DNA from 4 places in the Priestia flexa genome. Region 4 is predicted to be linked to each of the others. Evidence: predicted binding sites of a transcription regulator. Region 4 holds the regulator's gene; each other region holds the start of a gene.
The links. Region 4 encodes CtsR, which represses protease genes until heat stress. Its sites were predicted from a motif close to ATGGTCAATAAAGGTCAAACA; they were not measured.
Positions count from the first base shown of each region.

Region 1: the regulator CtsR is predicted to act here: its motif matches at 2,699-2,719, upstream of LZP85_RS04965 (ATP-dependent Clp protease ATP-binding subunit).
Region 2: the regulator CtsR is predicted to act here: its motif matches at 5,622-5,642, upstream of clpP (ATP-dependent Clp endopeptidase proteolytic subunit ClpP).
Region 3: the regulator CtsR is predicted to act here: its motif matches at 6,521-6,541, upstream of clpB (ATP-dependent chaperone ClpB).

Region 1 is NZ_CP090431.1:982,710-990,608, forward strand. Features, by position in the region: gene LZP85_RS04960 (hypothetical protein) at 143-415, shown strand; gene LZP85_RS04965 (ATP-dependent Clp protease ATP-binding subunit) at 466-2,604, opposite strand; gene nhaC (Na+/H+ antiporter NhaC) at 3,381-4,754, shown strand; gene LZP85_RS04975 (alpha/beta hydrolase family protein) at 5,048-5,926, shown strand; gene LZP85_RS04980 (DUF6254 family protein) at 5,997-6,122, shown strand; gene LZP85_RS04985 (3-ketoacyl-ACP reductase) at 6,164-6,883, opposite strand; gene LZP85_RS04990 (spore germination protein) at 7,130-7,899, shown strand, end outside.
Region 2 is NZ_CP090431.1:3,481,779-3,489,677, reverse strand. Features, by position in the region: gene trxB (thioredoxin-disulfide reductase) at 81-1,031, shown strand; gene LZP85_RS17990 (8-oxo-dGTP diphosphatase) at 1,317-1,775, shown strand; gene rapZ (RNase adapter RapZ) at 1,829-2,722, shown strand; gene LZP85_RS17980 (gluconeogenesis factor YvcK family protein) at 2,719-3,675, shown strand; gene whiA (DNA-binding protein WhiA) at 3,724-4,668, shown strand; gene LZP85_RS17970 (HPr family phosphocarrier protein) at 4,692-4,949, shown strand; gene clpP (ATP-dependent Clp endopeptidase proteolytic subunit ClpP) at 4,982-5,569, opposite strand; tRNA gene LZP85_RS17960 (tRNA-Arg) at 5,808-5,879, shown strand; gene LZP85_RS17955 (hypothetical protein) at 6,054-6,857, shown strand; gene rpoN (RNA polymerase factor sigma-54) at 6,975-7,899, shown strand, end outside.
Region 3 is NZ_CP090431.1:434,345-442,243, forward strand. Features, by position in the region: gene LZP85_RS02260 (carbamoyl phosphate synthase small subunit) at 1-140, shown strand, start outside; gene LZP85_RS02265 (carbamoyl-phosphate synthase (glutamine-hydrolyzing) large subunit) at 133-3,249, shown strand; gene argF (ornithine carbamoyltransferase) at 3,246-4,196, shown strand; gene LZP85_RS02275 (SDR family oxidoreductase) at 4,553-5,197, shown strand; gene LZP85_RS02280 (undecaprenyl-diphosphate phosphatase) at 5,235-6,047, opposite strand; gene LZP85_RS02285 (YjzC family protein) at 6,272-6,451, shown strand; gene clpB (ATP-dependent chaperone ClpB) at 6,555-7,899, shown strand, end outside.
Region 4 is NZ_CP090431.1:3,840,600-3,848,498, reverse strand. Features, by position in the region: gene disA (DNA integrity scanning diadenylate cyclase DisA) at 1-445, opposite strand, end outside; gene radA (DNA repair protein RadA) at 451-1,830, opposite strand; gene clpC (ATP-dependent protease ATP-binding subunit ClpC) at 1,954-4,395, opposite strand; gene LZP85_RS19780 (protein-arginine kinase McsB) at 4,416-5,483, opposite strand; gene LZP85_RS19775 (protein-arginine kinase activator protein McsA) at 5,488-6,027, opposite strand; gene LZP85_RS19770 (CtsR family transcriptional regulator) at 6,065-6,526, opposite strand; rRNA gene rrf (5S ribosomal RNA) at 6,728-6,843, opposite strand; rRNA gene LZP85_RS19760 (23S ribosomal RNA) at 7,027-7,899, opposite strand, start outside.

The DNA of each region.
Region 1 (7,899 bases), 1.1 Mb from region 4:
AAAGAAATGAGCATAGTGTAAAGAGTTTGTTAGAAGACTGTAAAAACGCTCTTTTTTCCTTTTTTTTGAACTATAATCATCTCAAGAGCCATGTTGATGCACGTACATAGTGGCTCAATTGATTTGAAAGGGGACAGGTACGATGAGTAAAAGTTTCTTAGTCAAATTATTTGGAGCATTTGCAGCAATTACGCTTATGACAGCATGTAGTGCAGAAGAGGGAGAAGACACGACAGATCAAGAACAAACGGAAGATGCGGAAGAAACAACTGGAGAGCCGGCAGAAACACCAGTTGAGGAAGAAGCCGTAGAAGAAGATACAGAAGAGCAAGATCAAGATGCAACAGAAGAGGCAGAGGAACCAGCTGAAGAGGAAACAGACGAATCAACAGATGACCAAGAAGATAATCAATAAAACAAATAGAAAAAAAGCGACTCCCAAGGGAATCGCTTTTTCCTTTTTCATTATTTCAGTTTAGAAGTGACGCGGATTTCTTGCTGTTCATTGACATCAATGAATACCTCGTTGACTTCTTCATCCGTTAGTAAAAGGTCAGTAATTTGGTCTTCAACATGCTCTTGTATAGCGCGACGCAGTGGGCGAGCACCAAATGCCGGGTGGTAGCCAAGAGATGCTAGTGTTTCTTTCGCTTTATCTGTAACTTGTAGGGCGATGTTTTGTTCTTTAAGCGTTTCTTTTAATTCTTGAAGCATAAGCTCAACAATCTTAACCAGATGTTCTTGTTCAAGGTGATTAAATTCAATAATGGCATCGAAACGATTTAAGAATTCAGGCTTAAAGTAAGCAGATAGTGAATCTAAAACAGATGCATGTCTAAGAGCTGCATTTTCAGATTCAAAGCCCACCGTAATTTTCTTTTCTCCCACACCTGCGTTACTTGTCATGATGATTACAGTATCTTTAAAGCTTACTGTACGACCTTGACTATCGGTTAAACGTCCGTCCTCTAAGATTTGTAGGAACATATGCTGAACGTCAGGGTGCGCTTTTTCAATCTCATCTAATAAGATGATTGAATAAGGGTTACGACGTACTTTTTCAGTTAGTTGGCCAGCCTCATCATGACCTACGTATCCTGGAGGTGCGCCAATTAGTTTAGACACCGCGTGTTTCTCCATATACTCACTCATATCAAGACGAATCATCGCATCTTTTGTGCCAAACATTTCCTCTGCTAGAGTTTTTGTAAGCTCTGTCTTACCAACTCCTGTTGGACCAACAAATAAGAAAGATCCAATTGGACGATGCTTAGCTTTTAACCCAGCACGAGAGCGACGAATTGCTTTTGCAACTTTTTCTACGGCTTCGCTTTGACCAATGACTTTGTCGGAAAGGTTTGCTGACAGGTTCTTCATTTTGTGAGCTTCATTTTCTTGAAGTTTCCCAACTGGAATACCCGTTTTCTTTTCAATGATTGCTTGAATATGCTCAACGGTAACTTCAGCTTTATCTTGTTCTTGGTTTAGCTGCTTTTCAAGTTTTGCTTCTTCATCGCGAAGTTTGGCAGCCGCTTCGTACTTTTCTTCTTTTAAAGCTGTTTCTTTTTCCACAGCAATTTCTTTTAGTCGTTTATCGATATCGTCTTTGTTTGAGATACCTGCTTTTAAGTTCATTTTTGAGCCAGCTTCGTCTAATAAGTCAATGGCCTTATCAGGTAAGAAGCGGTCTTGGATGTAGCGATGTGATAAATTTACACAAGCTTTAATTGCATCTTCTGTGAAGTTGACGCTGTGATACGCTTCGTATTTGTTTTGGATGCCTTTTAAAATTTGAACGGCTTCGTCAACAGATGGTTCATGAACCATCACAGGCTGGAAACGACGTTCAAGAGCCGCATCTTTTTCAATAGCGCGGTATTCTTTCAGCGTTGTGGCACCTACGACTTGAAGTTCACCTCGCGCCAATGCTGGTTTTAGGATGTTACTTGCATCCATTGAACCTTCAGCAGAACCCGCTCCAACAAGCAAGTGGATTTCATCAATGAATACAATAACGTTTTTACGTTGTTGTAGTTCGGCGATTAGCTGCTTCATGCGCTCTTCAAACTGACCGCGAATACCCGTGTTTGCTACAAGAGCAGCGACGTCTAGTAAGTATACGTCTTTGTTCATGAGCTTTGAAGGAACGTCGCCTTCTGCAATTTTTAATGCTAAGCCTTCGACAACAGCGGTTTTACCTACACCAGGTTCACCGATTAAAACAGGGTTGTTCTTGTTACGGCGGTTTAAAATTTCAATGACGCGTTCAATTTCTTCGTCACGTCCAATAACAGGATCAATTAGTCCAGCTTTTGCAATTTGTGTTAGGTTGCGACCAAATTCATCTAAGAATCCACCCCCGTTACCTCCTTGCTGAGGAGTAGGCTGCTGAGCTGATTGATTCATGGCTTGTTCATTTGCTAATTGATTGAATAAATCATCGATGTTCATGAAGTGCCCACCTCCAAATCCAGACGGCATTTTACTTTGTTTCATTAATGATTGATAACATGTATGGCATAAACGATATTGTGATTTTTGTTGATTAGCTTGTACGTTTAAATAAATTGTTGCTTCACGTTGTTGACAGTTTTGACACATCATTTAAAAGACCTCCTTAGAATGATTAAATGAATGTAATCATTGATCAATTAGTCAATTTGACTTTGACTATATTTGACCTTTGTGAGTTCATTATACTTTGACCTTTTTTGACTTTCAAGTGTTTTGCTTACACTTTTGTTTTGGAAGTTATTTCTTATTTTAAGTAGAATATTCTGTGGTTTGTTTATTACCTTTTATATGAGATGTAGTAAGAATGCACGCAACGAGTTGTGATTTCCACTCCGGATTGTTCGCTTTCCACGGGGCTCGCGTTGAACTTCCTCGTCACTCCGTTCCTGCGGGATTTCAAGCTGCCTCGCTGATTCCGTAGGAGTCCCACATCCTCCGTTCCAATCACAGGCTTCTGGAATAGAAGAAACAAGTCCTGCTTCGCTGTCTTTTTGTTTTGAAGGAAGGAGCATACGCAACGAGTTGTGATTTCCACTCCGGATTGTTCGCTTTCCACGGGGCTCGCGTTGAACTTCCTCGTCACTCCGTTCCTGTGGGATTTCAAGCTGCCTCGCTGATCCCGTAGGAGTCTCATATCCTCCGTTCCAATCACCTTTTCCTTTAATAATTATAAATAAGAAGTATAGGTAATGTACCCGGTTAGAATTGGGCAAAACATAGAAAAGAGAGTGGAATTTATTGACGATGTTGTTTTTTTGGCGAGAAGCGATTGACAGTAGTAGGAATAACCCATATACTTCAACTATGTTTAGTGCATAAAAGCATAAAAGCGTTTAAGTGAAAAAGAGATTGAGGGGAACAAGTTAATGAAAAAAGAGATAACATTTGGACAGTCAATTGGGATTGTCGTTGTTTTATTAGGACTTATTTTTGCATCATTATTTTTATTAGGTTTAGCACCACATGTTCCATTGCTTATTAGCATTGTAGCGCTTTGTACCATTGGAGCACTTATGGGTGGTAAGTGGAAAACTTTTGAACATGGCATTGTAGAAGGGATTAAAGTAGGGGTTAAGCCAATTTTAATTCTTATGCTTGTTGGTGTATTAATTGCTGCCTGGATGGTGGGCGGAACGATCCCAACTATTTTATCGTATGGATTCAATTGGATTTCACCGCAATATTTCTTAATTAGCGCACTTTTAATCACAATTTTAGTATCGAGCTTTACGGGAAGTACATTTACAACGATTAGCACGGTTGGAGTAGCTTTATTTGGAATTGGAACGGCTATTGGGGTGAATCCAGGCCTAGCTGCAGGAATCATTGTGTCAGGAGCAGTGTTTGGTGATAAGATGTCTCCTTTATCCGACACAACTAACTTTGCTTCAGGGATTGTTGGCGTTTCTCTAAGTGATCACATTCGCCATATGTTGTGGACCACGTTACCAAGTATTATTGTAACGGCTGTAATTGCATTGGTCATTGGCATAAGCACACATCGAACAGGTGTAAACTATGGAGATATTGAAGCTGTACAAAGTGCATTAGGTGATACGTTTAACCTTAATCTTCTAACACTTTTATCACCGCTTGTTGTGTTAATTCTATCGATTAAACGATTTGATGTACTCCCTACGTTGGTAATTGGAATTATCATCGCCGTAATAACAGGGGTATTATTACAGCCAACTGTTACATTAGGAAGCATGCTTGGGGCTCTTCAAAGCGGTGGTCAAATTGATTCAGGAAATGAAATTGTAAATGCTATTGTCACAAAAGGCGGACTGGACTCCATGATGTTTTCAGTGTCCCTTGTCATTATTGCGCTAGCTCTTGGTGGGTTGATGCGTGAACTTGGTGTTGTTCAAGCTTTAATTGAAGGATTAGCTAAGCAAGTGCGAAGAAGTGGCGATGTAGTGTTTTCAACAGTTCTTTCATCTATTGGTGTTAACGTTATAACAGGCGAGCAGTATTTATCTATTTTATTACCTGGGCAAACATTCAAGCCTCTTTACGTGAAGTGGAACTTGCAGGAGAAAAACTTATCTCGTACGCTAGAAGATGGAGGAACAGTTATTAACCCATTAATTCCGTGGGGAGTAAGTGGAGCTTTCATTTCACAAACACTTGGTGTTCCAGTTGTCGATTATTTACCTTTTGCATTTTTCTGTCTGCTATGTCCAATATTTGCTGTAATTTTGGGCTACACAGGACTTGGTATTGCTAAACAAAAATAACTTATGATCTAAAAAGCTTTGAATTCTTAATTACTTATTAAGAATTCAAAGCTTTTTATTGTACCAATCATGTTTAATATTTGCTGTTAGAGGTAATGTGAGTAGAAGCTCTAATCTTTCTCTTCCAAAAAAGAGAAAGTAGTAATACAATAAACCATAACGTTTAGTTGAAGAGCTATTTGTGAAGGATTCCACAAAAATCCTTTTTAGCAAACATTTAAAAAGGGTAGAGCAAAAAGAAACGGCTCATCATAAAAAGAGATAAAAGTTAGTAATTGAGGAGAGGATTCTGTTTGAAAAAGTGGGGGTTCATTGTACTACTTACCATCGTTGTACTTGGCGTAACCGCTGTTTTTTATCGAGCGGAAAGCGGCGATGTTAATAAAGAGAAAGTGCATTTATTTTCACCTTATGCTAGTAGTGTTGATATATATCAAATCACATATCCAAGCGATGGGTTGCAGGTTAAAGGTTTTTTATTACAGCCAAAAGACATTGTGGATAAAAAATATCCACTGCTAGTTTATAATCGTGGCGGGAACCGTGAGCACGGTATGATTCGAGATAAAACGCTGCGCTACTTATCATCATGGGCGGATAAAGGTTATGTTGTGGTTACAACCCAATATCGTGGTAATGGTGGAAGCGAAGGAGTAGAAACATACGGCGGGGACGATATTCATGATGTCCTTAACCTCATTAAATGGGGAGAACAGTTGCCTTATGTAAACCCTGAACAAAAAGTAGCGTTTGGATATTCTCGCGGTGGAATGATGACGTATTTAACCATGAAAAATGGCATATCCTTTGATGCGGTGGTTGTTCAATCTGGAATTACGGATATGTTTCAGTTCTACGACCAACGGGGTCCTGAAATGAAGCAAGTGCTAAGAGATATTGTTGGAGATCCTAAGGTGTATCCTGAACGATATAAAAGTCGATCGGTTGTGTATTGGAGCGATAAGGTAAATTCGCCGCTTCTTATTTTACAAGGAGATCACGACAAAAAGGTACATCATACGCAAGCAGAAAAGCTAGTTGCGCAGCTTGAAGAACAAAACAAAGAGTATAAATATGTCTTATACAAAGGCGGAGATCACCCACTAAGCAACTATTATAATCAGTATAATGCTGAGATTGACAAGTGGTTTCAACGGCATTTAGTTGAATAAAAGTGGCAAGCATATTCGTCCGTTTTTCGCACATCCTAGAAAGGAACACTATAGAAAAGGATGATGAACGATGACACAATCAAAAAGACAGCAAGAGCGTCAATGGAATGTGCGTAAACAGTCGCAAAATCCAGCTCATGGCAAAGTAAAGTCATTTGAAGAATTAGCAGAAGAAATTACGCCAAAAAATAAATAATAAAAGCCCCTCTAAATCGAGGGGCTTTTTGTTTGTTTAGATTAAGGGTTAGTAGACCACATACCAGCTGATTTAATAAAGATACGAGGGTGTAGCTTCAGCTGTGCTACCATGATTTCCGCTAAATCTTCAGGTTGCATTACCTTTTCAGGATTACCGTCTGTTAGGTTTTCCTTATAAGCAAGCTCTGTAGCAACTGTACTTGGTGTTAAAGCAGTTACGCGAATATTGTGTTTGCGTACTTCAAGAGCAAGCGATTCTGTCAGACCTAATAAACCAAATTTTGAAGCACTGTATGCACTTGTTACAGGAGCTCCTTTTTGTCCAGCAGTAGAGGAGATATTAATGATATCTCCACCGTTTTTCTCAATCATTTGTGGTAAAACAGCTCTTGTAACGTAATAGACACCCATTAAGTTAATATCAATGATCTGCTTCCATTCTTCAGGAGATAGTTCTAAAAAGCCTCCGAATTTTCCGATGCCGGCATTGTTGATTAAAATGTCTGCTTTACCTAGTTGGTTATATAAGTAATCAACGGCTTTATTTACTTCTTCCATTGAAGATACGTCTGCTGTAGCATAAGCAACTTTTACACCTAATGCTTCGACTTCTTGTGCAACGGCTTGTAAATCAGCTTCTGTACGTGCTAGTAAGCCAAGGTTGACACCTTCTTTTGCTAAATCAAGCGCTGTTGCTCGGCCAATACCTTTACCAGCACCAGTAATGATGGCTACTTTTCCTTGTAATGATTGTCCCATCTTTCGTCACTCCTTCTTAATTAAACTATCGTTATTGCTAAAATCAGTTTGCAAATCATGCTAAATGAGTAGCTGAATAAATTAGCAATCCATCTAATCCTACAAAATGTAGAGAACCATTGTCAAAGCTCTTGCTCTATAAGGCGGTTAAAAATACCAAGATAACTGAATAAATTTCCTGCATAGACAGAAACTATAAGGACTTGAAGAGGAACGCTGTGCCGTTTGGAAAATGGAGGATGACGTATGCGAATAAAAAAACTATCAGAATTAAAAAATCGATCTAAAAAGCCTAAAGAAAATGAATCACAACCAATAGCTGAACCTTCATCTTCCGATACTGAACTGTTAAAAAGCGTAAAAGATAACTTGAATGCGATGAAAGCAGAGCTTGGAGATAGTGCTGATGTGGTTTGCCGCGAGTTTGCCATTTCAGTTCAAGAGAAATTTCGATTAGGGCTTATCTATATTGATGGATTGGCGAGTGAGGATAGCGTACAAGAGTTTACCATGGAATCAATCATGCATAATCATACGAAACAGCTCGTTCATGATGATGGTGCTGTGAACATGTTTGAGCTCATTAAAAATTACAGCTTAGCAATTGGGGAAATTAAAGAGGTGACTCTTTTAGATGACGTCATCTTACATGTTTTATCAGGTGATACGGCTCTATTTATAGAAGGTTATCAAACGTGTATCATTGCTAGTACAAGAGGGTGGGGAGAAAGAGCGATTTCAGAACCACAGGCTCAAACAGTAGTGCGTGGACCAAGAGATAGCTTTACTGAAACGCTGCGCACCAATACGGCACTGGTAAGAAGACGGATTAAATCTCCTAATTTACGAATGGAGTCTCAGAAAATCGGTAAAGTAACGCAAACAGACGTAGCGATTATGTATGTAAAAGGAATAGCTGATAAGCAAGTGGTGAAAGAAGTAAAGTCCCGGCTTTCTAAAATTGATATTGACGGCATATTAGAGAGCGGATACATTGAAGAGCTTATTCAGGATGA
Region 2 (7,899 bases), 360 kb from region 4:
ATAGACGATAGTGTCGTTAGCGTATTAGGATAAAATTAATTAAAAATATATGAATAGATTCCTAAAAGGAGTGTTACTCAATGACAGAAGAAAAAATTTATGATGTCATTATTATCGGAGCCGGCCCAGCAGGAATGACTGCTGCTGTATATACGTCTCGTGCGGATTTATCAACATTAATGATTGAGCGCGGAATCCCTGGTGGCCAAATGGCAAATACGGAAGACGTAGAAAATTACCCTGGCTATGACCATATTCTAGGTCCAGATCTTTCAAATAAAATGTTTGAACATGCGAAGAAATTCGGTGCTGAGTATGCATATGGGGACATTAAAGAAATTATTGAAGGCGAAGAGTATAAGACTGTTGTAGCTGGTAAAAAAGAATATAAAGCGCGTGCTATTATTATTGCAACAGGTGCAGAGTATAAAAAACTAGGTGCTCCTGGTGAAAAAGAATTAGGAGGACGCGGCGTTTCTTACTGTGCAGTATGTGACGGAGCTTTCTTTAAAGGAAAAGAGCTTGTTGTTGTTGGTGGAGGGGACTCTGCTGTTGAAGAGGGTGTGTACTTAACGCGCTTTGCAACAAAAGTAACGATTGTTCACCGTCGTGAGGAACTTCGTGCTCAAAAAATCTTACAACAGCGTGCATTTGATAATGAGAAAGTAGACTTTATCTGGAATCACACTGTAAAAGAAGTGAATGAAAAAGACGGTAAAGTAGGTAGCGTAACGCTTGTTAATACACAAACTGGTGAAGAACAGGAATTCGGAGCAGATGGCGTGTTCATTTATATTGGTATGGTTCCTTTAACAAAGCCGTTTGAAGGCTTAAACATCACCAATGCAGAAGGCTATATTGAAACGAATGAACAAATGGAAACACGTGTCCCAGGAATCTTTGCTGCTGGTGACGTTCGTGAAAAAGCACTTCGTCAAATCGTTACAGCAACGGGAGATGGAAGTATTGCTGCTCAAGCAGCTCAACACTATATTGAAGAACTGAAAGAAAAGTTAAAAGCCGTTAACTAATTTGTTACGTATATCTTTACAAAAAGTTATTCTGTTTTAAAGTTTTTGTAACGTACGTGCAATGTTTATGGGGTACTATATAAGTAGTAATTGACCCCCTTTTATAAAATAGTAACTTTGACGGGCGTAGGACTTGTTCCTAGGCCTTTTTTTTTGGACTATTTTTTGTACCATCGACATATATTTTCAGAAAATTTAGTATTAAGTAAGTATCTTCGTTGTGAGGGCTGTTTGTTTCGTAGTATAATGATAGACAGAAAAGTGAAGAGAAGAAGAGGTGGAAAGATGCAACGAGTTACGAATTGTGTATTAGTGAAAGACGGAAAAGTACTATTACTTCAAAAGCCAAGGCGAAATTGGTGGGTAGCTCCCGGTGGGAAAATGGAACAAGGAGAATCGGTAAAGGATTCCGTTGTTCGAGAATTTCGTGAAGAAACAGGCATCTACCTGAAGAATCCAACGGTAAAAGGTATTTTTACGTTTACAATGAAAGAAAATGATAAAATTGCGTCAGAGTGGATGATGTTTACTTTTTTTGCTACCGACTTTGATGGAACAAATGTGCTAGAATCAGAAGAAGGAAAGCTTGGTTGGCATAACTTAAATGATGTTAGTGAATTACCAATGGCACCAGGAGACCATCATATTATTGATTATGTGGCAAAAGGTTCTGGTGTAATCTACGGTAATTTTACATACACGACTGACTTTGAGTTATTGTCTTATCGAATCGATCCTTGCTAACTATTTGGTTAGATAAACAATGAAAAAATTCGGTTTTAATAGGGGGTAAACAAATGAGTACTGGATCTGTAAGCGATATTCAATTGGTTATTATTACTGGAATGTCAGGTGCAGGAAAAACGGTGGCAATTCAAAGTTTTGAAGATTTAGGTTTTTTTTGTGTGGACAATCTTCCCCCAACGCTATTGCCTAAGTTCCTTGAACTTATGAAAGAATCTGGAAATAAAATGAACAAAGTAGCGCTTGTTATGGATTTGCGAGGGCGAGAATTCTTTGATAGCTTATTTGAAGCCTTAGATAATATGAGTGAAACGACATGGGTTATGCCTCAAATTCTCTTTTTGGATGCAAAAGACTCTGTGCTCGTAACAAGATATAAAGAAACAAGGCGTTCACATCCTCTTGCTCCTTCTGGATTACCTTTAGAAGGTATTAGTATGGAACGTGAGCTATTAGAGGAATTAAAAGGACGTGCCCAGTTAATTTATGAAACATCTGACTTAAAACCAAGAGAGCTACGTGAGAAAATTCTTACGCAGTTTGCTTCACATGCTTCACCTGTTTTTACAGTGAACGTTATGTCATTTGGGTTTAAGTATGGGGTGCCAATCGATGCTGATCTTGTTTTTGATGTTCGCTTCTTGCCAAACCCGCACTACATTGATCATATGAGGCCGAAAACAGGTCTTGAAGAAGAAGTTTCTTCCTACGTGTTGAAATGGACCGAAACGCAGAAGTTTGTTGAAAAGGTGCTTGATCTTTTAACATTTATGCTGCCGCAGTATAAGCGTGAAGGGAAAAGTCAGCTTGTCATTGCGATTGGTTGTACGGGTGGTCAACATCGCTCAGTCACTTTGGCTGAACATATCGGCCATCATTTTGAAAAAGACTATAAAACACATATTTCTCATCGAGACATCGAGAAGAGGAAGGAAAAATATAGATGAATAGTGAACAGCTTGCAAAAGTCGTTGTCATTGGAGGAGGAACAGGATTACCTGTATTATTAAGAGGGTTGAAAGAATATCCTCTTGATATTACAGCAATTGTAACGGTTGCTGACGACGGCGGAAGTTCTGGGAGGCTTCGAGATGAGCTAGAGATTCCGGCTCCTGGTGATATTCGAAATGTGTTAGCCGCATTATCTGATGTTGAACCGTTGGTAGAAGAGCTGTTTCAACATCGCTTTGAAACTGGAAATGAATTGATTGGTCACTCACTGGGGAATTTGCTTTTAGCCGCAATGACATCTATTACAGGTGATTTTGTGCATGCGATTCGTGAGATGAGCAAAGTGTTAAATGTTCGTGGTAAAGTATTACCTTCTGCTAATCGTAGCGTAGTGCTACATGCAGAAATGGAAGACGGAGTAATTGTCACAGGAGAGTCTAAGATTCCAGAGTATGGAAAAAGAATTAAGCGCGTATTTTTATCTCCAGAAGATATTAAGCCTTCTGCTGAAGCGTTAAAAGCAATTCGCAAAGCTGACTTAATTATATTAGGTCCAGGTAGCTTATATACAAGCATCCTGCCTAATTTACTTGTTCCGGATATTCGAGATGAGCTATGTACGACAAAAGCGAGAAAAGTATATGTATGTAATGTGATGACCCAGCAAGGGGAAACATTAGGTTTTAAAGCAAGTGATCACGTAAAGGCTCTGTATGATCATATGCCTTGTGCGTTTTTAGACGCAATTATTGTAAATAATGCGCCAATTCCTGCACCGTTAAAGAAGCGCTATGAGGTTGAACAAGCACAGCCTGTGGAATACGACCGAGAAGTGCTGACTGAATTAGGACTAGAAGTGTTGGAAGAACAGATTATTCAATATGACGGTAGTGTTATTCGTCACGATACGAAAAAAGTGGCACGCCTTATCTTTAATATGTTGGCGTAAACGTCAATTTCCGCAACTTACTACGACAACAGAATGGAGGTGGGAAAGGTGTCGTTTGCTTCAGAAACAAAAAAAGAACTTACTAATTTAGAAGTGAAAGATTGCTGCGCAAAAGCAGAACTTTCAGCTTTAATTCGAATGAACGGGTCGTTGGCATTTTCTAATCGTAACTTAACAGTGGACGTACAAACAGAAAATGCAGCCATCGCCAGAAGAATTTATGTACTTCTAAAGAAATCGTATAACGTAACGGTGGAGCTGTTGGTGCGTAAAAAAATGAGGTTGAAAAAGAACAATGTTTACATTGTTCGTCTGGTGGAAAAAGCTCGTTTTTTACTGGAGGATTTAAAAATTTTAAATGAAGGCTTCACATTTACTCATAACATTTCAGAAGAGCTTGTCAAAAAGAAGTGTTGTAAGCGTTCATATTTGAGGGGAGCTTTCTTAGCTGGAGGATCAATTAATAATCCAGAAACATCCTCTTATCATCTAGAGATTTTTTCTCTCTATAGAGAGCACAATGATGCCCTTTGTGAGTTAATGAATACATTTGGCTTAAACAGTAAAACGCTTGAGCGTAAAAAAGGGTATATCAATTACTTAAAAGAAGCAGAGAAAATCACGGAATTCTTAAGTATTGTTGGAGCACATAGCGCTTTATTACGTTTTGAAGACGTTCGTATTGTACGAGATATGCGAAACTCTGTTAATCGACTCGTCAATTGTGAAACAGCGAACTTAAACAAGACCATCGGTGCAGCGATTCGGCAGGTGGAAAATATTCGTTATATTCAAGAGACAGTTGGGCTCGAAGTATTGCCTGAGAAGCTTCGTGAAATTGCTCGTTTACGAGTAGAATACCAAGACGTAACGCTAAAAGAACTAGGGGAAATGGTATCCGGCGGACAAATTAGCAAGTCTGGAATTAATCATCGTCTACGCAAGATAGATGAAATTGCCGATAAATTGCGTGCTGGACAACCAGTTACGTAAAGCAAGGGACATGGGAGGAGAACATAATGGAAAAACAAGTAGAAATTAAATTGAGAACAGGCCTTCAAGCACGAGTAGCAGCCATGTTTGTTCAAGAAGCTAACCGTTTTACATCGGATGTGTTTTTAAAGAAAGATGAAAAAGTAGTAAACGCTAAGAGCATTATGGGGTTAATGAGCTTAGCGTTAAATCGTGGTACCGTTATCACGCTGATTGCTGAAGGTAGTGACGAAGAAGAAGCTATCCAAGCGCTTTCTTCTTATGTAGAAAATGATGCATAAAAAAACCGTTCCCAATTGGGAACGGCTTCTTATTACTTCGGATCGTTTGTTAAAATTTTATCAATTAATCCGTATTCAAGAGCACGCTCAGCAGTCATGAAGTTATCACGATCTGTATCGCGTTGAAGAACTTCTAGTGGTTGACCAGTGCGCTCAGCTAAAATGTGATTTAATTTCTCACGTAAGAAAAGAATGCGTTTAGCAGCAATCTCAATCTCTGTTGCTTGACCTTGCGCTCCACCTAAAGGTTGGTGAATCATTACTTCACTATTTGGTAACGCAAAACGTTTGCCTTTTTCACCTGCAGCAAGTAAGAAAGCACCCATTGAAGCAGCCATTCCGATACAAATTGTTGATACTTTTGGCTTGATAAACTGCATTGTATCGTAAATCGCCATACCTGCTGTAATTGATCCACCAGGACTGTTAATATAAAGTGAAATATCTTTTTCTGGGTCTTCTGCTGCTAAAAATAGAAGTTGTGATACAATTGAGTTTGCAACGTTATCATCAATTGCACTTCCAAGCATAATGATACGGTCTTTTAACAGCCGTGAATAAATGTCGTATGCACGCTCACCGCGGTTTGTTTGTTCAATAACTGTAGGAATTAGATTCATATAAAATTCCTCCTTAACAAGAATAATTTGTTATGTACCTTATAATACATGTAAGGTCAATAAAGGTCAAACAAAAGAACTGCTCTTTACACATATTCGCTTTTTCTGGTATGTATTCCTTTTCTGTACTTTATAAATTTTTCCCGATTGCCCGAAAAATAAACGTTGTATACTTGAAAAGATTGGTTTTCTTTCCTATAATGAAAGCAGTAATCATAGGAATAATGATTTATTTTATGCCCTCGTAGTGTAGTGGATAGCACAAGAGATTCCGGTTCTCTTAGGGTGGGTTCGAATCCTGTCGAGGGCGTCTAAAAGCGTTGCAAACTTGCAGCGCTTTTTTATTTGTTCTGTAAAAACTGTATATTTTATGTGTGGATAGGCCTAATAATTCGTAAGTTAATTCGTTTGTCATGGTTGCCAATTTTGGCAGAATGCTATAAAACAAGTATATAAGGAAAAGTAAAACTAAGGAGGAAAAATTGTGAAATCCCTTAATAAGTTTTTTATTGTAAGTGCATCTCTTGCGTTATTGCTTTCCGCATGTGGATCGAATGAAGAAGCAGCAACACAAGAAAAGTCTCAGCAAGTGCAACAAGAAAATGAAAAAACAGTTTCAGAGGAGCAGTCTGACAGTAAAGAGTCTCAGACGAACAAAGAGTCAGAGGAGACTGAAAGCAATGACGTAGAGTCAAAAGGCGAAGCAACACCAGATAAAGAAGAGCCGGCAGTCGAAGAAAAGACAAGTAAAGAGGCAACGGAAAGGCCTTTAACCGAGTCACCTGAAGATAGAGAACAAGCAGAAGTAACGAAGCCAACAGAAGAACAAAATGATGCTGCATCAAACGAAAAGTCAGCTGAAGAGCAGCCAGAAGAAAATTCTGAAGTTCAGGACAAAGAATTAGTCCAAAGCGATAATCAAGAGTATGCAATTAAAGTACTTGAAGGCTACGAACTAGCTGGGGAAGAGCCTGGTCGTGATACGGTAATGTATAAAGAGGATGGCTCTCAATTTATGCGTATTGAGCTTCTATCAGATGTTTCGGAAAAACAAGCAGTAGAAGTAGTAAAGCAAACAGCAATGGCAGTGGACCCGAACGCTGTACAAAAAGCAAGCGTTCCTGCAGAAGGAAAGATTGCCAATGCAGAGTGGTATGAAGCAGAGTCTAATGATATGAGTGTACAAGTTATTGTAACGAAAGGAACAAAACCTGTTAAGATTACGATTTTTGCTAAATCAGCTGAACAAACAGATAAATTTATTGAAATGGCGAACACGATTCAATAAACCGTTGGAAAGGGCTACGAAACATTCGTAGCCTTTTCTATTTCAATATATTTCTCCTTCTAGTTCGTTGCTAAGTAATAAGGTTCAAAGTAGAATAAACAGTGGGAGGGAGAAACAATGGAGGTAGGTTTATTTCAACAGCAGTCTTTAAAGCTTTCCATGTCGAAAGAGTTATCGCAGGCAATTTCTCTTTTACAATATTCATCGTTGGATATTGCATCATTTATACAAGAGCAAGCGATGCAAAATCCGCTTATCGATTTTGGTGATGCCCCGTTAGTTACAAGTAGGCCTTCAGTTTATAAGCAGAACGCTAATGATGATAAAGACTTACTAAACTCAATTGCTTCTAAGCAAGAAACATTGACAGAGCACTTGCTAGGTCAAATTGTGTTTTTGGAATTAACCACTAAGGAATACGACATCATTTGCTATATGATTGAGAACTTGGATGAGCATGGATATCTGAAGGAGGACTTAATGCTTGTAGCACAAGCATGCAGTTGTAATTTAGAAGAAGTGGAAATGGTGTTAAATTCTCTTCAACAGTTAGATCCTATAGGGGTAGGAGCAAGAAATCTTCAGGAATGTTTACTGATCCAGCTAGAGCAAAGCGGGCAGCTTTCTGATGAGTTAGAAATAATTTTGACAGAATATTTTCAAGAGTTTGCGTATAAAAAGTGGAGTAAAATTTCAAAAGAGTGCGGTATATCACTGGAGCAAGTTCAAAAATACCATGATCAAATTAAGCGTTTGAACCCTCGGCCAGGATTACTATATGCCACTCAAGCAGAGCGCTTTATTATTCCGGACTATATTATAAAGAAAGAGGGCAATGAGCTAGTAGCTTACGCCAATGAAGAGTTAGATTTTCGGTTATCAGTTAACGATGCATATAGACAAAGCTTAATGCTCCAAGATAACCACGCGGTTAAGCCGTATTTGCAGGAAAAGTACCGAGAGTTTCAATGGATTTTAAAAGGGCTTCAGACTCGAAAGCAGACGCTAAACGCAATTGTTCATGGACTACTAGAAAAACAGC
Region 3 (7,899 bases), 590 kb from region 4:
GTCTTGTACATGAGCAACTTCCGGTGTTATCAGTACAGTATCACCCAGAAGCGCATCCGGGACCAAGTGATAGCACATATATCTTTGATGAATTTATGAAGCAAGTACAGCAAGTTGGGAGCGAAAAAGTATATGCCTAAAGATAAAACAATACAAACCATTTTAGTTATTGGCTCTGGTCCAATTGTCATTGGGCAAGCAGCGGAATTTGATTACTCGGGCACACAAGCGTGTCTTTCACTGAAAGAAGAAGGCTATGAAGTCATTTTAATTAACAACAACCCGGCTACCATTATGACGGATACGCATATAGCTGATCGTATTTATTTTGAACCACTCACAGTGGATTCTGTTGAAAAGGTTATTGCAAAAGAAAAACCAGATGGACTTTTAGCAACCCTAGGAGGACAAACGGGACTGAACTTAGCGTTAGAGCTACATGAACATCAAATTTTAGAAAAATACGGTGTGAAACTGCTAGGTACACCAATTGAATCTATTAAGCAAGGAGAAAGCCGTGAAGAGTTTCGTGCTCTGATGCAAGAACTAAATGAACCGGTTCCTGAAAGTGAAGTTGTAACAGAAGTTGAGCAAGCGTTAACGTTTGCGAAAGAAATCGGCTTTCCAGTTATTGTTCGACCAGCCTATACTCTGGGTGGAACTGGTGGAGGGATTGCACATTCACTAGAAGAACTTGAAAAGCTTGCTACGTCAGGTCTTCGAGAAAGTGCTATTCACCAATGTTTAGTTGAAAAAAGCATCGCAGGATTTAAAGAAGTAGAGTATGAAGTCATGCGTGATGCCAACGGAACATGCATTACAATTTGTAACATGGAAAATATTGATCCAGTTGGTGTACATACAGGGGATTCTGTTGTAGTCGCACCTTCACAAACATTAACAGACGTTGAGTATCAGATGCTGCGTTCATCATCGATTAAAATTATCTCAGCGCTTGGTATTATTGGTGGTTGTAATATTCAATTTGCGCTTGACCCTACTAGCAAGCAATATTATCTGATTGAGGTAAATCCGCGCGTCAGTCGTTCATCAGCTTTAGCATCAAAAGCGACGGGATATCCAATTGCAAAGATTGCAGCGAAACTATCCGTTGGATATAACCTTCATGAGTTATTAAACCCTGTTACGGGCGATACGTATGCTAGCTTTGAACCAGCGTTAGACTATGTGGTTGTTAAGTTTCCTAGATGGCCATTTGATAAATTCTTCTATGCAGAAAGAACGCTCGGAACGCAGATGAAAGCAACAGGTGAAGTAATGGCGATTGATCGTACCTTTACAAGAAGCTTCCAAAAAGCATTATCGTCTCTTGAAATTGATTTAAATGGACTAGAAGTAGAAGAACTACAGGCTTTATCTTTAGAAGCTCTATTTGATAAGCTAGCAGATCAAAGTGACGAGCGAATCTTTATCATTTTAGAATTGCTACGTCGAAGTGTGACAACAACAGAGATTCATGAAAAAACGAAAATTGATTATTTCTATTTAAATCATTTCAGTAACTTAATTAAACAAGAGCAAGAATTAAAGAACGTTAATTTGGATTCAATTGAAAAAGAAGCACTAAAGAATGCAAAAGAACAAGGCTTTACTGATGCATATTTAGCATCGATCTGGAATGTTTCAGAGCTGCAAGTACGCTCGAAGCGTAAAAATATGAAGATTTATCCAAGCTACAAAATGGTTGATACGTGCGCAGCAGAATTTGAATCATCTACTGCATATTTCTATTCTAGCTACTATGGGGAAAATGAAATCGAAACGTCTTCAAACAAAAAAGTGGCAATTATCGGGTCTGGACCGATTCGAATTGGGCAAGGTGTAGAATTTGACTACAGCTCTGTACACGGTGTGTGGGCGCTTGAAAAGGCCGGTTATGAAACAATTTTAATTAACAACAATCCAGAAACGGTTAGCACAGACTTTGAAGTAGCAGATCGCCTCTATTTTGAACCAGTTACGGTTGAAGATGTCTTAAACGTTTTAGAAGCAGAAAGCGTAAATGACGTTATCGTTCAGTATGGCGGGCAAACGGCTATTTCATTAGTTAAAGGACTTGAAGAAGCAGGAGTGAACTTGCTTGGTATTACTAACAGCATGATTGATGCACTGGAAGACCGCGAACAATTTTATCAGCTGTTAGACGATTGTCATATTCCTCATATTCCTGGTGAGATGGCAGACAACGAGCAACAGCTTGTGAAAAAGGCAAAAGAAATGGGCTTTCCATTATTAATTCGTCCTTCTTACGTTATTGGAGGAAAAGGAATGCTTACGCTTCAAAGTGAACAGGAGCTCATGGATTGTTTATCATCCATTAAACCATCACATTTCCCAATGCTTCTCGATGCTTACTATCCAGGGCAAGAAGCTGAAGTGGATGTCGTTTGCGATGGAAAAGACGTTTTAATTCCAACAATCGTTGAGCATGTTGAAAAAGCAGGTGTTCACTCTGGTGATAGCTATGCGCTTCTACCAGCTCAAAGTGTAACGAACGCTCATAAACAACAAATGGTTTTATATGCTCAAAAAATTGTTCAAAAGCTTAACTATAAAGGAACTATGAATATTCAATATGTAATCTATAACGACGAAGTATATGTTTTAGAGGTAAACCCTCGTGCAAGTCGTACAGTCCCTGTTGTAAGTAAAGTATGCGATGTTCCGCTTATTTCGCTATCAACGCAAGTATTGCTCGGGAAATCTTTGTCGGAAATGAGCGAACAAACAGGTTTATTGCCAGACCCATCATACGTAACAGTTAAGTTTCCTGTCTTTTCGACAAGTAAGTTATCAGGAGTAGACCCGCTTGTTGGGCCGGAAATGAAATCAACGGGAGAAGGAATTGCGATTGCTTCTACAATTGAAGAAGCATCTAAAAAAGCATTTCATCAATACGTAACATCTAAAAAAGAAGCTGTTGAAGTCTATATTGATGCAGCAGAAGTATCAGAAGAGTTAAAAACAGCGATTACCCATGCTGGCTTGAAACTGGCAGATACGAAAGATTTACAAGCTTGGACAAAAGGTAAAGAAGCATTACTATTTGTAAGTTTTGATTCTGCAAAGAAAGATAATCGTATGCTTGCATTAAAGCACGGTCTGCTAGTACTAACAGAACTAGAAACGTTTGAACTGTTCTTACAGTCATATCATGTAAGTGAGTATAGCGTATCGTCATTACAAGAATGGTTTCAACATAACGAAAAGGAAGTGACAATCTCATGAGTACCGTATCAGCATCTGCAAACTTAAAAGGTAAAGATTTGCTCACGTTAAAAGATTTAACACCAGAAGATATTATGTTTTTACTAGAAAGCGCCATTACCTTAAAAGAAAAGCATAAAAATGGAGAAATCGTTAAAACGCTTGAAGGAAAAACGTTGGGAATGATTTTTGAAAAGTCATCTACACGAACGCGCGTATCGTTTGAAGCAGGCATGCTTCAGCTGGGTGGAAATGCGTTGTTTTTAAGCAGTCAAGACCTTCAAATTGGCCGCGGTGAAACAATTGGCGATACGGCTCAAGTGCTGTCGCAGTTTATCGATGCGATTATGATCCGTACGTTTGAACATTCTAAAATAGAAGAGCTGGCAGAATACGCTTCTATCCCAGTAATTAATGGCTTGACGGATGATTATCATCCGTGTCAAGCACTAGCGGATTTGCTTACAATTTATGAGCATAAACAAACGTTCAGCGGTTTAAAGGTAGCTTACGTAGGTGACGGAAATAATGTAGCTCATTCACTAATGATTGCATGTGCAAAAATGGGAATTGATTGTTCAATTGGTTGTCCCTCTGGCTATGAACCAAAGGCATTTGTAACGGAATATGCAAAAAAAGTTGCCAGCGAAACTGGAGCAACCATTACGATTACAGAAAATCCTGTTAAAGCTGTTCAAAATGCTGATGCTATTTATGCAGATGTATGGACGAGTATGGGGCAGGAAGAAGAAGCGAAAAAGCGTTTAGAAGTATTTGCTTCGTATCAAGTGAACGATGAGCTTGTTCAGCATGCTAAGTCAGATTATCTGTTTTTACATTGCTTACCTGCACATCGTGAAGAAGAAGTAACAGCAAGCATTATTGACGGGCCGAACTCCGTTGTATTCCAGCAAGCCGGAAATCGCATGCACGTACAAAAAGCATTGCTGCAAGCAATATTAGCGTAATGATGGCATAAAGAGACTGGGACATAAGTATTTCAGCCAATGAAATATCCGAGCTATTGAAAGTTAAATACTTTTGGTAGCTCGGATAGTTTTTGTTGGTTTGAAAAACCACTAAAAACTAGTGGAATGGAGCTTAAGACACTCGACTCTCGCGGAAAGCGAATGTCTTAAGCGCAGTGGAACGAACTTGTTTTTACAACCTAACTCGTTTAGAAACGTTATGGTTCGTCTTAGAGATGGAATCATTTCGTTATGTCACAGCCTGTTGTATATATGTTCCTTTCGTATCATGTTTAATTTGGACATTCCCGGGGAACACGATAAACATATTAAGCAGAACGAAAGGTGAGGACATAATGAAAGTTTTAGTAGTAGGAGCAAATGGAACAACAGGTAAGCAAGTAGTTGAATTATTAGCTAGCTCTAGTCAACACCAACCATATGCAATGGTTCGTGAAGAAGAACAAAAACAAGCATTCGAACAACAAAATGTAGATGTGGTATTAGCTGATTTAGAAAAAGACGTATCAGAAGCAGTTAAAGGAATGGATGCTGTTATCTTTACCGCAGGATCTGGTGGTCATACGGGAGATGATAAGACAATTGCCGTGGATCAAAATGGAGCGAAGAATGTTATTGATGCAGCAAAGAAAGCAGGAGTGAAGCGCTTTGTTATGTTAAGTTCAATGGGGACGGATGCGCCTGAGCAAGGTCCAGATGGGCTTCAACTCTATCTTCGTGCCAAAGCAATTGCGGATGAGTATTTAAAACAATCAAACCTAGCGTATACAATTGTTCGTCCAGGAAGTTTATCAGATGATAAAGCCACTGGAGAAATTGATGTGAACACAGACATTGCTGACAAATCAGCAACAATTCCTCGAGCAGACGTTGCCAAAGTACTTGTAGCAAGCTTAGATGAAGAAACAACAGTTGGCAAAACGTTTGAAATATTAAGCGGTAAAACAGAAATTGAACAAGCAATTCAATTTGCTCATTAAAAAAATGCGGATGGAAAAAACCATCCGCATTTTTTGTTTAAAGGAAAATAACCACTAATGCACCGACAATGAAGCAGTAAATGGCAAAGTATTTTAAGTTTCCTCGCGCCATAATGCCCATAAACCACTTTAATGAGAAGTAAGAAGCGATTAATGAAGCAAAGAAAGCTACTGTATAGGGTAGTAATAGCTCAGAAAAGTTTGGATCATTTAAGATGTCGCTAATTCCTAATACTGTTACACCTAAGCTCACGGGAATGTAAAGTAAAAATGAGAAACGAAGAGCCGTTTCTTGCTTTGTTCCGCGTAGCATAGCAGCAACAATTGTTGCCCCTGAGCGACTAATTCCAGGGATAAGCGCTACGGCCTGTGCTAATCCAATAATGATAGCGTCTTTTACAGAAAGCGCTGCGTCATTTTTTCGCCCGCGAAGGTTACGAATAATCCAAAGGGCAATACCCGTAGCAATTAAAGCAAAACCAAGCACTTTTAATGATTTTAGATTGGCTTCAATTACATCGCCAAACAGTACACCGATAACGCCTGCTGGAATTGTTCCGATAATTAAATAGATAATAAATTGAAAATCTGATTTCGAATTTGGATCTTTTGTTTTTAAGAACTTAAGGCCATTTACAATAAGTCGAATAATATCTTCACGATAAATAATGAGTACCGCAATGAGAGAAGCTGTATTGACTAAAATTTCAAAACTGAGGCCTTCAATATTTAAACCAAATAAATGTTGAGCTAGTACAATATGTCCGCTAGACGAGACAGGAATTGGCTCTGTAATCCCTTGGAAAAGGCCTAAAAATAAATATTTCAAAAGCAAATAAAATTGTTCCATGCATAAATCCTTTCTACATTTTCAATAGTTAATTTAGATACTTGTTAAAGGTACATATCCCAGTATAAAAAAACTTTGCGCCACTGTGAAGTGAAAAGGGGAATTCCTTTAAATGTAAACGCTTTTTCTAATGTTTTCCTAGTTCATATCCTGATTATGAAATGAAAAACAGGGGGCATAGTATAAGAGAAGAGCTGGATTTTATTAATGAAGGAGGAAGGGAAATGGGACAAAATCGTCATTTTACAGCAGGTCAAAAAGCGCCAAATAACGGTGTTTATATAGAAATTGGTGAAACTGGAAGCAACGTGAATCATCCGCAAAAAGTGAAGTTAAAAGCAGGAGATCGCTTTCCAGAAACGTCTAATGATGATCGTCATTGGACATATATTAGAAAGCCATAATACGCAAGTAAAGCCATCTTCTGCAGATGGCTTTACTTGCGTGTGAAAACCATTTTATAATATGAAACAAAGGTCAAAAATAGTCAAAAACGGAGGGGTTTCAATGGATGTAAATAAAATGACGCAAAAGCTTCAGGAAGGAGTTATGAATGCACAATCTGAGGCCATCAAGCGAGGTCATCAAGAAATTGATAGTCTACACTTGCTTTACTCATTGATTCATCAGCCAGATGGAATTGCGGTTCGTATTTTAGAGCACTTACATATTGAAACAGAGAAGTTTGTAAAAAGTGTAGAAGCGGAGCTAGCGAAAAAGCCGTCTGTAACAGGTTCAGGTGTTGAAGCTGGCAAAATATATATTACGTCTGCTCTACAGCAACTGCTCGTTAAAGCTCAAGAAGAGGCAGACGGTTTAAAAGACGAGTACATGGCGGTGGAGCATTTATTTTTAGCCGCTGCTAATGGGGCCTCTACAACTAGCTTGGGAAAGTTGTTTAGCCAGTATGGAATCACGAAGCAAAAACTAATGGAAGTTCTGCAAAAAATTCGTGGCAACCAGCGCATTACGAGCCAAACACCAGAAGGCACATATGAAGTTTTAAGCAAGTATGGTCGTGATTTGGTAGCAGAAGTACGAGAAGGCAAAGTAGATCCTGTTATTGGACGAGATCAAGAAATTCGTCGCGTGATTCGAATCCTGTCTCGTAAAACAAAGAATAATCCAGTATTAATCGGAGAGCCAGGCGTTGGGAAGACGGCGATTGTAGAAGGACTTGCACAGCGTATTGTGCGAAGAGATGTGCCGGAAGGATTAAAGGATAAAATGGTGTTTGCTCTAGATATGGGAGCCTTAGTAGCAGGAGCGAAGTTTCGCGGTGAATTTGAAGAGCGTTTAAAAGCGGTGTTACAAGAAGTCAAAAAAAGCAATGGCCAAATTTTATTATTTATTGATGAGCTTCATACCATTGTAGGAGCTGGCCGTACAGATGGAGCCATGGATGCTGGAAATTTACTCAAGCCAATGCTTGCTCGCGGTGAACTTCACTGCATTGGAGCAACAACCCTGGATGAATACCGTCAATATATTGAAAAAGACCCTGCGTTAGAGCGCCGCTTTCAGCAAGTGTTAGTTGAAGAGCCAACGGTAGAAGATACGATTTCTATTCTTCGAGGGTTAAAAGAACGATTTGAAATTCATCACGGTGTAAACATCCATGACCGGGCTCTTGTTTCAGCTGCTGTTATGTCAGATCGCTACATATCTGACCGTTTTTTGCCCGATAAAGCAATTGATCTGATTGACGAAGCGTGTGCAACCATTCGAACAGAAATTGATTCTATGCCAGCAGAATTAGATGAGGTAACAAGAAGAGTCATGCAGCTGCAGATTGAAGAGGCTGCATTAAGTAAAGAAACGGACTTTGCTAGTACACAGCGTCTAACCGCTA
Region 4 (7,899 bases):
CGCTAATGTCTTTTAATACATATTGAGAAGAGCCTTTATACAGCGTAATAACATTTCGACGCTGTGAAATAGCAATAACCAGTACTCCTGATTGCTTGGCAACCCGCTCTGCTGTACGATGTCGCATACCGGTTTGCGAAGAAGGAGTAGATGGATCCGGCATTAATTGAGCATTTGCAAATAAAATTTTACTACCACTGTCATTTAAGATAAGCGCTCCATCCATTTTAGCCAACTCATATAAGTGAGCTGGTGTAAATGCACAATTAATTGAAAACCCTCCATCTACCATCTTTTTCACTTGATCATTGTACCCGATTACAATTAACCCGCCGGTCTTAGCTCTTAATACATTTTCAATACCATCGCGAAAAGGGGTTCCAGGAGCCACAAATTCTAGAATATCAGAGATTTGCTTTTGCTCTGTTATCTTTTCATCATTCATTCTTTTTAACCTCCTAACGTGTACTGTAACGCTTCTGACACAGTGGACACCCCTACTACGTCAATGCCTTCTGGTATTTTCCAACCACCTAAGTTTTTTTCAGGAACAATGATTCGCTTAAATCCTAATTTCACAGCTTCTTGCACTCGTTGTTCAATGCGAGACACTCTTCGAACCTCACCTGTTAATCCAACTTCTCCTACTACTACGTCTGTAGGGTTTGAAGGTGCATCTTTAAAACTCGATGCAATGCTAACCGCAACCGCCAAATCAATAGCTGGCTCATCTAACTTTACCCCACCTGCTACTTTTAAGTACGCATCTTGATTTTGCAACAGTAATCCTACTCGCTTTTCTAACACTGCCATAATAAGCGAGACACGGTTATGATCAAGTCCTGTAGACATTCTTCTAGGATTTCCAAAGCTTGTTGGGCTAATAAGTGCTTGTAACTCTACCAATACGGGACGAGTACCCTCCATTGAAGCCACAACGACAGAACCAGCTGCACCTTGAGATCGTTCTTCTAAAAAGATTTCAGATGGGTTGAGCACTTCCTCTAGACCACTTTCCTTCATTTCAAAAATACCCATTTCGTTTGTTGAACCAAAGCGGTTTTTTACTGCTCTTAAAATCCGGTACGTATGGTGGCGTTCTCCTTCAAAATACAAAACACTGTCTACCATATGTTCAAGTAACCTTGGACCTGCAATAGCCCCTTCTTTAGTAACATGACCTACAATAAAAATAGCTATGCCGTTTGTTTTTGCAATTCGCATTAACTCTGCTGTACACTCGCGTACTTGAGAAACACTTCCGGGCGCTGATGTAACGTCACCGTGATAAATTGTTTGAATTGAATCAATGATAACAAGTTCTGGATTCATACTTGAGATAGCTTCTGTGATTGACTCTAAGTTTGTTTCTGCATGCACATACAAATCTTCCGCTTTAATACCTAAGCGATCTGCTCTTAGCTTTGTTTGCTTTGTTGATTCCTCACCAGATATATAAAGCACCTTATGCTTGTTCATAGCTAACTGAGCTGAAGTTTGTAGCAACAAAGTTGATTTACCAATACCAGGATCTCCCCCAATTAAGACTAGTGATCCTCTAACAATCCCTCCACCTAAAACACGGTTTAGCTCGGGTGACTTTGTATATATCCTTGGTTCAGTCGTTGATTCAATACTCGTAATGGATTGAGGCTTTTGCACCTTTGTAGACGTTGCGCCAGAAAAAGCTCCTCCTCGCCTTGAAGACTTTGTCTCTTCAATTTCTTCCACCATTGAATTCCAACTGCCACAGCCAGGACACTTTCCCATCCATTTAGCCGATTCATACCCACAATGTTGACATGAAAACTTTGTTTTTCTTTTACTCATTATTTAGTATAGTCTCCTCGTTCTTTATAAAAGTCCTTGATGCTATTGTACACTATCTTTACATTGTAAATAAAAAATGGAGGCATACGTATTTTGTCGTATGCCCCACATGTTCTTAATTCTTTAGCTAATACTGCTCGGTGAAGATGACTTGACTGTAAAGTTTTCACCTTCTACATCTAACGTTACCTTTTGACCTTTTTGAATGACGCCTCTTAATAACTCCTCAGATAAACGATCTTCAACATGCTTTTGGATTGCTCGACGTAGAGGACGCGCCCCATACTCTGGGTCAAACCCTTCTTCTGCAATCTTATCAATTGCTGCCTTTGTTAATTCCAATTCAATTTCTTGTTCTTTTAAGCGTCTAGTTAATTGATCAGCCATTAGCTTTACAATTTCAGCTAGATGCGGTTTCTCTAACGAATGGAACACAATAATCTCATCAATACGGTTTAGGAACTCTGGGCGGAAAGCACGCTTCATCTCACTCATAACTTTCCCTTTCATATCCTTATAATCCTGACCCTCTGCTTCAACCGTAAATCCAAGATGCTTGTTACGTTTTAACGTATCTGCACCAACATTTGAAGTCATGATTAGAATTGTGTTTCTGAAATCTACAGTGCGACCTTTTGAATCAGTTAAGCGTCCGTCTTCTAAAACTTGTAATAAGATGTTAAATACATCCGGATGCGCTTTTTCAATTTCATCTAGTAATACAACAGAGTATGGCTTTCTTCTAACTTTCTCCGTTAACTGGCCACCCTCATCATATCCAACGTATCCTGGAGGAGAACCTACTAAGCGAGAAGTCGAGTGTTTTTCCATATACTCTGACATATCAATACGAATCATCGCATCTTCGTCACCAAACATTGATTCAGCTAAAGCACGAGCAAGCTCTGTTTTACCTACACCAGTTGGTCCTAAGAAAATAAATGAGCCTATTGGACGTTTTGGATCTTTCAAGCCTGCTCTTGCGCGACGAACAGCTTTTGCCACTGCTTTTACAGCTTCTTCTTGGCCAATGACACGAGAGTGTAAAATCTCTTCCATGTTTAGTAAACGCTCTGATTCTTCCTGAGCCAATTTCGAAACCGGCACTCCAGTCCAGCTAGATACAACCATCGCGATGTCTTCTACTGTAACAGCTGAATTCTCTTTACCTTGCTCTTGTTTCCAAGCTTTTTTAGTTTCTTCTAATTCTTCTCTTAAGCGTTGTTCTGTATCACGTAATGATGCAGCCTTTTCAAACTCCTGACTTTGGACAGAAGCATCTTTTTCATTTCGGATTGACTCTAGCTTCTGCTCTAACTCTTTCAAATTAGGCGGCGTCGTAAATGAACGTAAGCGAACTTTTGAACCAGCTTCATCAATTAAATCAATTGCTTTATCTGGTAAAAAGCGATCTGAGATATAACGGTCAGATAATTTTACTGCTTGTTCAATAGCTTCATCAGAAATTGATACGCGGTGATGAGCTTCATAACGATCTCTTAAGCCTTTTAAAATTTGGATAGATTCGTCTAGGGTTGGCTCATCAACTTGAATTGGCTGGAAACGACGCTCTAAAGCTGCATCTTTTTCAATATATTTTCGGTATTCATCTAAAGTAGTAGCACCAATACATTGTAATTCACCGCGTGCTAAGGATGGTTTTAGAATGTTTGAAGCATCAATTGCCCCTTCTGCACCACCAGCACCGATTAATGTATGCAGCTCATCAATAAATAGAATGATATTACCAGCTTGACGAATTTCATCCATTACTTTTTTCAAACGATCTTCAAATTCACCACGATATTTTGTTCCAGCAACTACGGTTCCCATATCTAGGGTCATAACGCGCTTATCTCGAAGAATCTCCGGCACTTCGTTGTTAACAATTTGCTGTGCTAATCCCTCTGCGATTGCTGTTTTACCTACACCTGGTTCACCGATAAGAACTGGGTTATTCTTTGTACGACGACTCAACACTTCAATAACACGCTGGATTTCCTTGCTACGCCCAATAACTGGATCTAGACTTCCTTCACGTGCTACCACTGTTAAATCACGAGCTAAACTATCAAGGGTTGGTGTATTTGCATTCGAAGTTCCACCACCTTGATGACTAGAAGCAGCTTCGTTACTACCTAACAGGTGCAATACTTGTTGACGAGCTTTATTTAAGCTCACTCCTAAATTATTAAGTACACGAGCAGCTACGCCTTCACCTTCACGAATTAATCCAAGTAAAATATGCTCAGTTCCCACATACGAATGACCTAATTTTCTTGCTTCATCCATTGAAAGTTCAATTACTTTTTTAGCGCGAGGTGTATAATGAATTGTTTGAGTTAACTCTTGACCTCTTCCAATAAGAGCTTCGACTTCTTTTTGAATTTTTTCTGTGCTTAACCCTAATGCAGATAATGCTTTTGCAGCAATACCTTCACCTTCACGTACAATACCTAATAAAATATGTTCAGTTCCAATATTGTTATGTCCAAGTCGTAAAGCTTCTTCTTGTGCTAACGCTAATACTTTTTGTGCACGCTCTGTAAATCTTCCAAACATCATACGGCTGTCACCCTCCACGTTTAATCTATATTTTTAATATTACTAAGGCGATCTCTAATTAAGGTAGCTCTTTTAATATCTCGTTCATGGGCATCTAACGCAGAGCCTGAATACTGTTGTAAAAAGCCTGGCTGCGTCATAATAATGAGTTCATTCAAAATATTTTTGGATATGTTTGTAATATAGCCTAAGTCAATCCCTAATCGAACATCTGACAAGCACTGAGACGCTTCTTTAGATTCAATTATGCGACTATGAGCTAATACTCCATATGAGCGATGAACGCGATCTTCTAACTCTAAATGAGACGTTTTAAATAATGCATCTCTGGCAGATCTTTCTTGAGCAATTAATTGTGTTACAACACTATTCAAGTCTGATACAATATCAGCTTCAGATTTTCCTAACGTAATTTGGTTAGAAACTTGAAAGATATTACCTAATGCTTCGCTACCCTCTCCGTAAATTCCTCTTACAACTAAACCTAATTGATTAATTGCAGGAATAATTCGATGAATTTGACGAGTCATAACCAATGCAGGTACATGCATCATAACCGAGGCACGAAGCCCTGTACCAACATTCGTTGGGCAACTCGTTAAATAGCCTCTTTGTTCATCAAAAGCGTAGTCCACGCGATTTTCAATCCAATTATCTACTTCATTAGCTCGTTCTAATGCTTCGGATAATTGAAGACCTGGAAATAAACATTGTATGCGTAAATGATCTTCTTCATTAACCATAATACTTAAATCTTCTTGCTTTGATAAATAACAAGCCCCTGAATTAGATTCAGATAATTGAGGACTGATTAAATGCTTCTCCACCAGTACTCGTTTCTCCAGTGGCTTTAACTCACTCATTTTTAGAGAAGATAATTCACACTCTTCCATTTTCCTTATTTCTTCAAACACTTGATCAAAATTGTTTACAATTTCATCAGCTTTTTCTTTTACTAACATTGTAGGAAAAAGAAAATTTGTTAAATTTCTAGCTAGACGAATTCTGCTGCTTAGTACAATATCAGAGTCCGGTGCTTCTTGTTTCATCCAAGAGCTTACGGGATTTGTGAAGAATAGTTCAGACATGCGGCTATATCTCCTTTCCCGTAGAGTTATTGATTTTTTTCTCTAATAAGCGAATTTCATCTCGAAGCTCTGCAGCTTTTTCGAATTCTTCTTTTTCAATATACTCCTTTAAATTCAATCTCAGAGCCTGTAATTCCTTTTTTAAATGAAGATTACTTCCAATTCTCTTTGGAATTTTACCATGATGTAAATAATTCCCCCCATGTAACCTCTTCAAAAACGGAACAAGTGGTTGTTCAAAGGTTTCATAGCAGTTTGAACAGCCAAACCGACCAACTTTAGAAAATTGATGATACGTCATTCCGCATGTAGGGCAACGTAGTGGTTCATTTTTAATTGTATTCGGACCTGTAGCAGAAGGTTCAAAATTTAATAGTCCTGCTAATAGACTATTAATTGAAAAGCCTTGCTGAGATGATATAGAAAATACATCCCCACTCTCTGCAGCGCATTGTTCGCAAAGGTGTGCTTCTGTCTTATTCCCATTCACTACATTCGTAAAATGAAGTGTTGCAGGTCGAATCTCACATTGCTGACAAATCATGCAACCATCTCTCCCTGTCTACATAAAATCAATTCAATTAGCGATACCTTAATGAATTCAACATAGCTTTTAGTAATTTCGCTCGAAGTTCATCACGATATGGTAGCTCAAGGTCAATAACAGATCGATGAATAACGCTAAGCATTATCTTAGCTTCTCGCTCCGTAATGACTTTTTCTCCAACTAACCTAAAAATGACGCTTTCAGCATATGACTGTGAAATTTGAGATTCGATAAGATCGATGACTTGTTGAAATAAATGAGAAGCATTATGAGTTCGGACTTTAGCAATTCTGATAAAGCCACCTCCACCTCTCTTACTTTCAACCACATAACCTCTTTCAATCGTAAAGCGCGTATTAATAACGTAATTGATTTGAGATGGAACACATTGAAACTGATCGGCAATTTCGCTACGTTTAATCTCAACAATTTCTCTGTCACTTAATTCAAGCACTTCTTTTAAATACTGTTCAATGATGTCAGAGATATTTGGCACGTTGCACCCTCCTTCTGACTTTGACTATATTTGACCTTATTAAGTTAAATATAAAAGGAAATGAAAAAAATTTCAACTATGTAGTTTGATAAGTTTTGCCTTACTTTTATGGTTTCCACTAAAATAAGGTTCAAAACGTCATTTATTGAAATTAATGAGAAATAAAAAAAGGACTAGCTATAAGCTAATCCTTTTAAATATGCCTGGCAACGTCCTACTCTCACAGGGACAAAGTCCCAACTACCATCGGCGCTAGAGAACTTAACTTCCGTGTTCGGCATGGGAACGGGTGTGACCTCTCTGCTATCGCCACCAGACATGTTTTGAGATTATTCTCTCAAAACTAGATAACATTTTTCGCTGAGTACTAAGTTTACTGTCTAGCTACAGCTCCTAATTGTTCGGTCGTTTCACTTCTGTTATTGAAACCAAAGAGCGGTTTCCCCTATCAGAAGCTCCAACGCCTTTCACAATTCAACAGTCGCCTTCGCTTTTCTAATTTGGTTAAGTCCTCGATCGATTAGTATCAGTCAGCTACACACGTCGCCGTGCTTCCACCTCTGACCTATCAACCTGATCATCTTTCAGGGATCTTACTAGCTTGCGCTATGGGAAATCTCATCTTGAGGGGGGCTTCATGCTTAGATGCTTTCAGCACTTATCCCGTCCACACATAGCTACCCAGCGATGCCTTTGGCAAGACAACTGGTACACCAGCGGTGTGTCCATCCCGGTCCTCTCGTACTAAGGACAGCTCCTCTCAAATTTCCTACGCCCACGACGGATAGGGACCGAACTGTCTCACGACGTTCTGAACCCAGCTCGCGTACCGCTTTAATGGGCGAACAGCCCAACCCTTGGGACCGACTACAGCCCCAGGATGCGATGAGCCGACATCGAGGTGCCAAACCTCCCCGTCGATGTGGACTCTTGGGGGAGATAAGCCTGTTATCCCCGGGGTAGCTTTTATCCGTTGAGCGATGGCCCTTCCATGCGGAACCACCGGATCACTAAGCCCGACTTTCGTCCCTGCTCGACTTGTAGGTCTCGCAGTCAAGCTCCCTTGTGCCTTTACACTCTACGAATGATTTCCAACCATTCTGAGGGAACCTTTGGGCGCCTCCGTTACTCTTTAGGAGGCGACCGCCCCAGTCAAACTGCCCACCTGACACTGTCTCCCAGCCCGATCAGGGCTGCGGGTTAGAATTTCAATACAACCAGGGTAGTATCCCACCGACGCCTCCACCGAAGCTAGCGCTCCGGCTTCTCAGGCTCCTACCTATCCTGTACAAGCTGTACCAAAATTCAATATCAGGCTACAGTAAAGCTCCACGGGGTCTTTCCGTCCTGTCGCGGGTAACCTGCATCTTCAC